Regions from separate parts of the Vibrio frigidus genome, predicted to be linked through region 2. Evidence: riboswitches for the same ligand, from Rfam matches in the RefSeq annotation. Region 2 holds a riboswitch; the other holds the start of a gene.
The links. Region 2 has a riboswitch for cobalamin ahead of AACW90_RS21895 (TonB-dependent receptor domain-containing protein). Riboswitches for the same ligand answer to the same signal wherever they lie in the genome.
Positions count from the first base shown of each region.

Region 1: linked by a shared signal. The riboswitch ahead of AACW90_RS16760 (cobalt-precorrin-5B (C(1))-methyltransferase) and the one ahead of AACW90_RS21895 (TonB-dependent receptor domain-containing protein) in region 2 are both predicted to bind cobalamin.

Region 1 covers NZ_JBCDMC010000009.1:199,762-203,187, reverse strand. Annotated here, with positions in the region: gene cbiE (precorrin-6y C5,15-methyltransferase (decarboxylating) subunit CbiE) at 1-78, opposite strand, end outside; gene AACW90_RS16765 (precorrin-8X methylmutase) at 83-736, opposite strand; gene AACW90_RS16760 (cobalt-precorrin-5B (C(1))-methyltransferase) at 724-1,941, opposite strand; cobalamin riboswitch at 2,042-2,209, opposite strand; cobalamin riboswitch at 2,710-2,890, shown strand; gene AACW90_RS16755 (sirohydrochlorin cobaltochelatase) at 3,062-3,426, shown strand, end outside.
Region 2 covers NZ_JBCDMC010000020.1:43,360-46,785, reverse strand. Annotated here, with positions in the region: gene AACW90_RS21895 (TonB-dependent receptor domain-containing protein) at 1-1,502, opposite strand, end outside; cobalamin riboswitch at 1,539-1,767, opposite strand; gene trmA (tRNA (uridine(54)-C5)-methyltransferase TrmA) at 1,898-3,007, shown strand; gene AACW90_RS21885 (YijD family membrane protein) at 3,058-3,426, opposite strand, start outside.

The DNA of each region.
Region 1 (3,426 bases), on a different contig from region 2:
CGACACGGCATTTACTGCCCTGCTGGTTAAGCTCATACACCCATCTTCAGCAACACCAATTACCGTAATACTTGCCATAGGTTTATACCGTTTGATAGAGAAGGGCGTGAATAGTTGACACCACAATAGGGCTGCCGCCTTTGCGGCCGACGCTCGCAATATAAGGTATCTTATTCTGGTCAATGAGAGCCTGTTTGGACTCTTTAGCTTTAACAAACCCAACTGGGATACCAACGATTAGCGCCGGTTTTATCTCCTCAGCTTCCACCATTCTTAGTACTTCAAACAGCGCAGTAGGTGCATTACCAATGCCAATTATCGCACCGTCTAGTAAGCCCAGATCTCGTGCTCGACGCATAGCCCAAATAGCTCTAGTTTCACCCTTCGCTTTTGCAATGGTGATTACCGCTTTATCACTGATAAAACAGTGGGTATCATTTTTATATACCGATAATCGTTGGGCACTTAAGCCACTGGTGATCATCGTCACATCACTAATAATTGGACAACCCGCTTTTAGTGCTTCAATTCCTGCTTCGACCGCCCCGTCACTAAACCGAAACAACTGAGCAAACTCGAAATCACCCGTGGTATGAATTGCCCTTCGCACAACTGGCCACTGCTTCTCGTCAAACTGGTGGCCACCGTGAAATTGGTGGACCTCTTGATCGATAATAGAGAACGAATCATTCTCGATTACCTGCCCTTGTTGGGTCATCTGTTTCATTGTGTCCATGTCTTTTCACCTGAAATTTGGTCAATAGGTTTGGTTGGGTTTGATATAGCATTCACATCGGAATATCGGGCTAAGGGTTTGCCATCGAAATCGATTAGAACGACATCGATATCCAATTCATTTGTTACATAACGGTCCGCATGAATTTTTGCCTCCTGACACAAGCGCTCAAGAAACAACTCTGGTCGGTCTTCTCTAACTAGCTCTAATACATGGCGTCCCGTGTTGGCCGCATAGATTTTATCGCATAAGAGAGGGGATACTTTTGCCTCTCTGGCAAGCTTGCTAAGATGTGTAAAGTCGATAGCATGACCAGATACATGAGTCATCATTCGACCGGAAATTAATTTGCCTAACTTACCAATCATCACCACCAAGGTAACGCGCTTTACGTGAAAGCGTTTCGCCGCTCTTAACCCAACGCCAATAAAATCGCCGGCCTGAATAAACGCCAATTCCGTCAGTTCTGGCCATTGCTTGATCGCCGATTTTTCTGAACGGCTGCCCGTGGTCAAAATAACGTGCTCTAGACCATTGCTTTTCGCAACCTGAACTGACTGTCTCACTGACGCCGCATAAGCAGATGTAGAGAACGGCTTAACCGTTCCACGCGTGCCCAAAATAGAGATTCCACCAATCAAACCTAGCCTTTCACTGATGGTCTGTTTCGCGGCTTCTACTCCTCCGGGAGCCGAAATAGTAAGTTCAAGCCCAGAATATGGTTCGCCTAAAGCATTATTGCTGTTTGGTGAAAATGTTAACGTTGAATGATCCCACTCTAGCTGCACCATTTCGAGGATATTGGCCCTAGGTATCGGATTGATAGCGGGTTCACCGACCGGAAGTTCAAGCCCCGGAAGCGTCACAGTCGCGATCCCTTCCCCACCTTTGAGCTGAATTCCAGGGTGCCGGCTCCACTTAGCTGTACACTGAATCTCTAGGCCATGGGTACAGTCGGGGTCATCTCCCCCGTCCTTAATAATACCGGCAAGTACTTGCTCGGTTTGTCGTTCAACGATTCGTTCTAAACGAACCAGTTGAAATGTCACCAAGTCTCGATTGGGAAGTTGAATGTCTATTTGAGAGAACGGCTTATCCGAAATTAGCATCCGCACAGCCGCGCGAGCCGCCGCCGCCGCACAAGCCCCTGTGGTATAGCCCCAGCGCAGCTCTTTATTGCTTTTCGAACGCTTTAATTTACCCACTAACAGAAACTCCGGCACGATCGGGATAGTTATATATAATCAAACATTAATGCGGCCGAAATCGAAATACAATGACTCTGAGTGATCCCGCCCAGGCTGTTTGATTGTTGGTTATTTAGCAGGTTCTGACTTACGAAATATATATTCAATCACACAAGATTACATATTTCGTTCACAGTTGCGGGTACAGTTCAGGGATTTAACCTGATTCACTTTATAAAATAGCACTCAGAAGATATAAACGAGCACCACCTATCACTAAATATTCCCAAAGTCTCTCATACAGCATCGATAATAAAATTGATAAATATCAATTTAGATTAAATGATAGAATCATAACCATGAAAAATATCAGTAATTGATATGAAGGTCTTTTAATAGAAAAATATAACTTACTAATATTATTGAATTAAAATGTGATATGTGCGCACCGAAAGAATTTTACTATTAAATATTTCGACGAAAAACAGTGACGTATATCTCATAAAAAAGAATATTGCGATTATAAAATCGGCGAATGGCATCTTTTTATCCTAAATGGGATGGTATTTACCATAACTGACAATTTACACACAAAGTCATTGCTTAATTGGACATGAATAAATAGTGGTATGGTTCTTTTTATTTATATGTTGTAAAAATAAACATCTTTATATTTGTTGATGTTAATCACTATTATAATTGATGTTTTTAAGGCAATATGATTGTCATTCAGGTGTAATATTTATTAAATTGACCTGAGCACAGAATAATGGACATCATTCAATGCCCATTATTCTGTGTTTAGGTTAAATAGCACTTAAAAGGGAATCAAGTTAGACGCTTGAGCTGTGCCCGCAACTGTAATTGGAGAGTCGGCAGACATTAGTCCACTGGATAACATCCGGGAAGGCGCGCTGCCAGATGTTGACCCAAAAGCCAGGAGACCTGCCTGAATAATAATAAAAACTCTAACACTAGAGTTTGTAAAGGCGAGCGGGTTACTCGTGGTTTACTGGCCTATTTATGGCCGGTCCCGATATTCAATCCTGTAAGCCAAAAATAATGGTCACACGAACCCCATCAATAGACCCACCATATGATGGAAAGGACGTTGTACTTAAACTTACGGAATATAATAATGTCAAATACTAAACGTTTTAATTATATGTTTAATATACATAAAATCCCTCGCAAGGCACTAAAGATCATCTCTATCGGGCTATTGACCACCTTGCCTCTTATCCCTGTTGTTCACGCTTCTGAACCAACGGCTAAAACAGAAAAATCCGCTATTGTACTCGCCGCATTTGGCACAAGCTATGACACAGCAATCGGGTCACTTATTGGTATACAAAAACAGGTCCAAGACGCCTACCCAGATACACCCGTCCGGTTTGCATTTACTTCGAGTATTATTCGTAAAATCTGGCATAGACGCGCATCGGATGATGAGTATCAAAAAAGTCATCCTGAGGTACCACAAGGTTTTTACCAAGTGAAAAA
Region 2 (3,426 bases):
TCATGATTGATTGGTCCCGTATAGAAATCAATTGCGACTTCAATGCCTTCTATTGTTGCATCATCAACATTTGAAGGTGTCCATTTTCCGCTTCCATTCTCTTGAGCCCAATTTATAAGGTTTTCGATTTCTGTTTTATATGCCGTAATGCTCCAATTTAAAACATCGTAGTTGCCTCGAAGGCCAACTTCCGCTGACTCCGATTCTTCCGGTTTTAAATTTGGGTTACCTTTATCATAAGCAGATTCAGGCCAATACAAGTCGTTAAATGTTGGCGCTTTAAATGCACTACCAATAGAAGATACTATTTGCAGTGATTTCGAGATTTGATATCCTGCTGCCGCATTCCAAGTTGTCTTTCCACCAAATGCACTATCGTCATCATGTCTCAAACTCAATTCTAAGCTTAGTGGATCAAATACAAAACTAGAGGTCAAGAATGCCGCTTTGTTTTCTTTATCTAGTTTTTCGTAATTATCTGTATTTGAGCCTCCTCTATCAGCACTCTCTTTGTAATAATCTAATCCTGCATTAAGAACGATATTATTAAGAGCCAAATAGGTATTTATCCAGGAAACACCATTGCGACGAGAAGTTATTGTTCCTTTCGCATTTTGTCCTTCAGCATCACCCGTTGCTTGATAACTCTTACCCAAAAAAAACTGCAGATTAGAAAGATAATCCTCTTTTTCATATATAACACCACTGGACAATCTATAGAACTCATCGTCTTGTTGATTTTTCGAACCGTCATATTGACCTGCGTATTCGAAATCTGACGATTTATCATATCCACTGAACATCAAAGACCATTCTTCATTTAGTTGGTGATTAATGTGACCGAATGCTGTTTGGGCTGAATAGCCAAACTCTTCACCATCCGCGGCCAATTCATAAATTTTGTAACCGTCGCTTTGTTCTTTGTTTACTACAAAAGAACCTTGAGTATTTTCTGAAATATTACCTGATGACCGCCAACCAACCTGTCCATGATCTTCGCTTCCATAACCTACTCTCAACTCATGAGTTTCTTCTGAAGATATAGTGCTTATCGCGATCACTCCACCAATAGCATCAGATCCATAAACAGAAGCCCTTGGGCCTCTCACTATCTCAATGCTCTGGATAGCAAAAGCAGGGATTAGTCCGATGGACGCCGCCCCCAACGTTGGAGAATTAATTCTAACGCCATCAACCAAAACAAGGGCATGCTTAGATTTCGTTCCACGGATATATATAGAAGAAGCATTTCCTTTGTTCCCTAAAGTATTAACCGTAATTCCAGGAACGCTCTTCAGTAACTCTAATGCAGTGGTAGCTTGCGTAGCTTCTATTCGTTCTCTATCAATAACCGTTATTGAAGCCAGAGCCGAACTCTCCGCCTGTTCAAAACGGTTGGCCGTAACAATGACAGTTTCGATATCAGAAGAAGATTGTGCAAAAGAGAGTGGAGATGCAGAAACTAGCGATGCCACTGCGGCCGCTATTATTGATTTGTTCATTAATAATCCTGTTCGCGTAAGTCCTAGTAAATGAGAAAGTTCATTTACTTGCTGGCAGGTATTCGGACTTAAGAGCATGACCTATGATAATATTAATTGGTCGCCTAGCATCTCACTTCCCACTCATCATTGGATGTAGCAGTGTGTGGTTTTCACCGTAGATGTTCGTTCTCTTTTACCGCTGCGCGTCAGTTCTGGATTTTCACCAGATTCCCATTTCAGGCAATTTATAGTTTCAATTGCCACCAGCTCTAAAACGGATACTAATTATCAATATATCTCTTGTCTAGTGGAAAAATTAACGTTTCTACATGAAACTTATTCATATCAGTACTGGACAACCAAGCCGGATTGAATAAAATCTGCGCTCCTTGTGTAAAGTTAAAGGCATATCTATGGCAAACCTAGAAATAAACTCTAATCGCTACCACGAACAGCTGAAAGAGAAGGCGAATCGTCTCAACGAAATGTTTGTTGAATATGATGTACCTGAGTTGGAAATATTTGAATCTGCTGAGCAAAATTATCGTATGAGAGCCGAATTTCGCGTTTGGCACGAAGGCGAAGCTCTTTATTACATAATGTTTAATCAAGGAACTCGTGAGAAAATTCGCGTTGACCAATTCCCTGCGGCAAGCAACGTAATTAATGAGTTGATGCCACTTCTTATTGATTCGATCAAAAACAACGATGACCTTCGGAAAAAACTGTTTCAAGTTGATTTTCTGTCAACCTTAAATGGCGAAGTGCTTGTTTCTCTTCTTTACCACCGTCAGCTTGATGATAAATGGACTGAAGAAGCAAAAGCATTGAGGATATTGCTTAATAATAAAGGCTTCAATCTCAATATTATCGGACGAGCAAGAAAAATGAAAATAGTGCTCGAACGTGATTATGTGATTGAGAAATTAAATGTTCATGGCCGTACCTATATCTATCAACAAGTAGAAAATAGCTTTACTCAACCGAACGGTATTGTTGCTCAGAAAATGCTGGAGTGGGCGGTAAATTGTACGAAAAAAAGTAGCGGTGATTTATTGGAACTTTATTGTGGTAACGGTAACTTTTCATTAGCCCTTGCTCAAAATTTTGAACGCGTACTCGCAACCGAAGTCGCTATGCCATCAGTAGTTTCTGCTCAATACAATATCGCAGTAAATAAGATAGATAATGTCCAAATTATCCGTATGTCCGCTGAGGAGTTTACCGAAGCGATGGATGGTAAACGGGAGTTTCGACGATTAAAACAAGCGAATATTGACCTAACTAGCTACAACTGCAACACTATTTTTGTCGATCCACCAAGATCCGGCATGGACGAAGACACTTGTAAAATGGTTCAGGGTTATGAACGTATTTTATATATATCTTGCAACCCTGAAACGCTCAAAGAAAATCTCGAATTATTATCTATCACTCACAAAATTATCAGATTCGCTCTATTTGACCAATTTCCTTACACCCACCATATGGAAGCCGGTGTTCTTTTAGAAAAGCGCAAATAAAGAAAATTAAAAAAACGAGCATATCGCTCGTTTTTTTAATTCCTAACTAGTTACTCACCCTTTGCTATGAAACCTAGTTTTTTTCCTACCCATAACAGTAACAACAACGTCACTATAATGGCGAAAAAATTCGATCCCGCCCCCGGATACTGAGCTTTTATAAATGCTGAATAACCAAAAGCACCTACAAAAAAACAAGCCAAACCAACCAATGGAAGTTCTTCTGAAACAGGGTTACGTAGATAATTTTGATAAAGCATTTGTACTGATAGTACCAGAGCTATCAGTGGAAAAATTGAGAAAGCGACCTCAGTTACCGTCAACACGGAGAGCAATGCATTACTGCACATACCTACAATTACCGCTAAAAGTAGCGTTTTTCTAGCAGAGTCACTTTTCGTTGGATTAGATTCATTCGA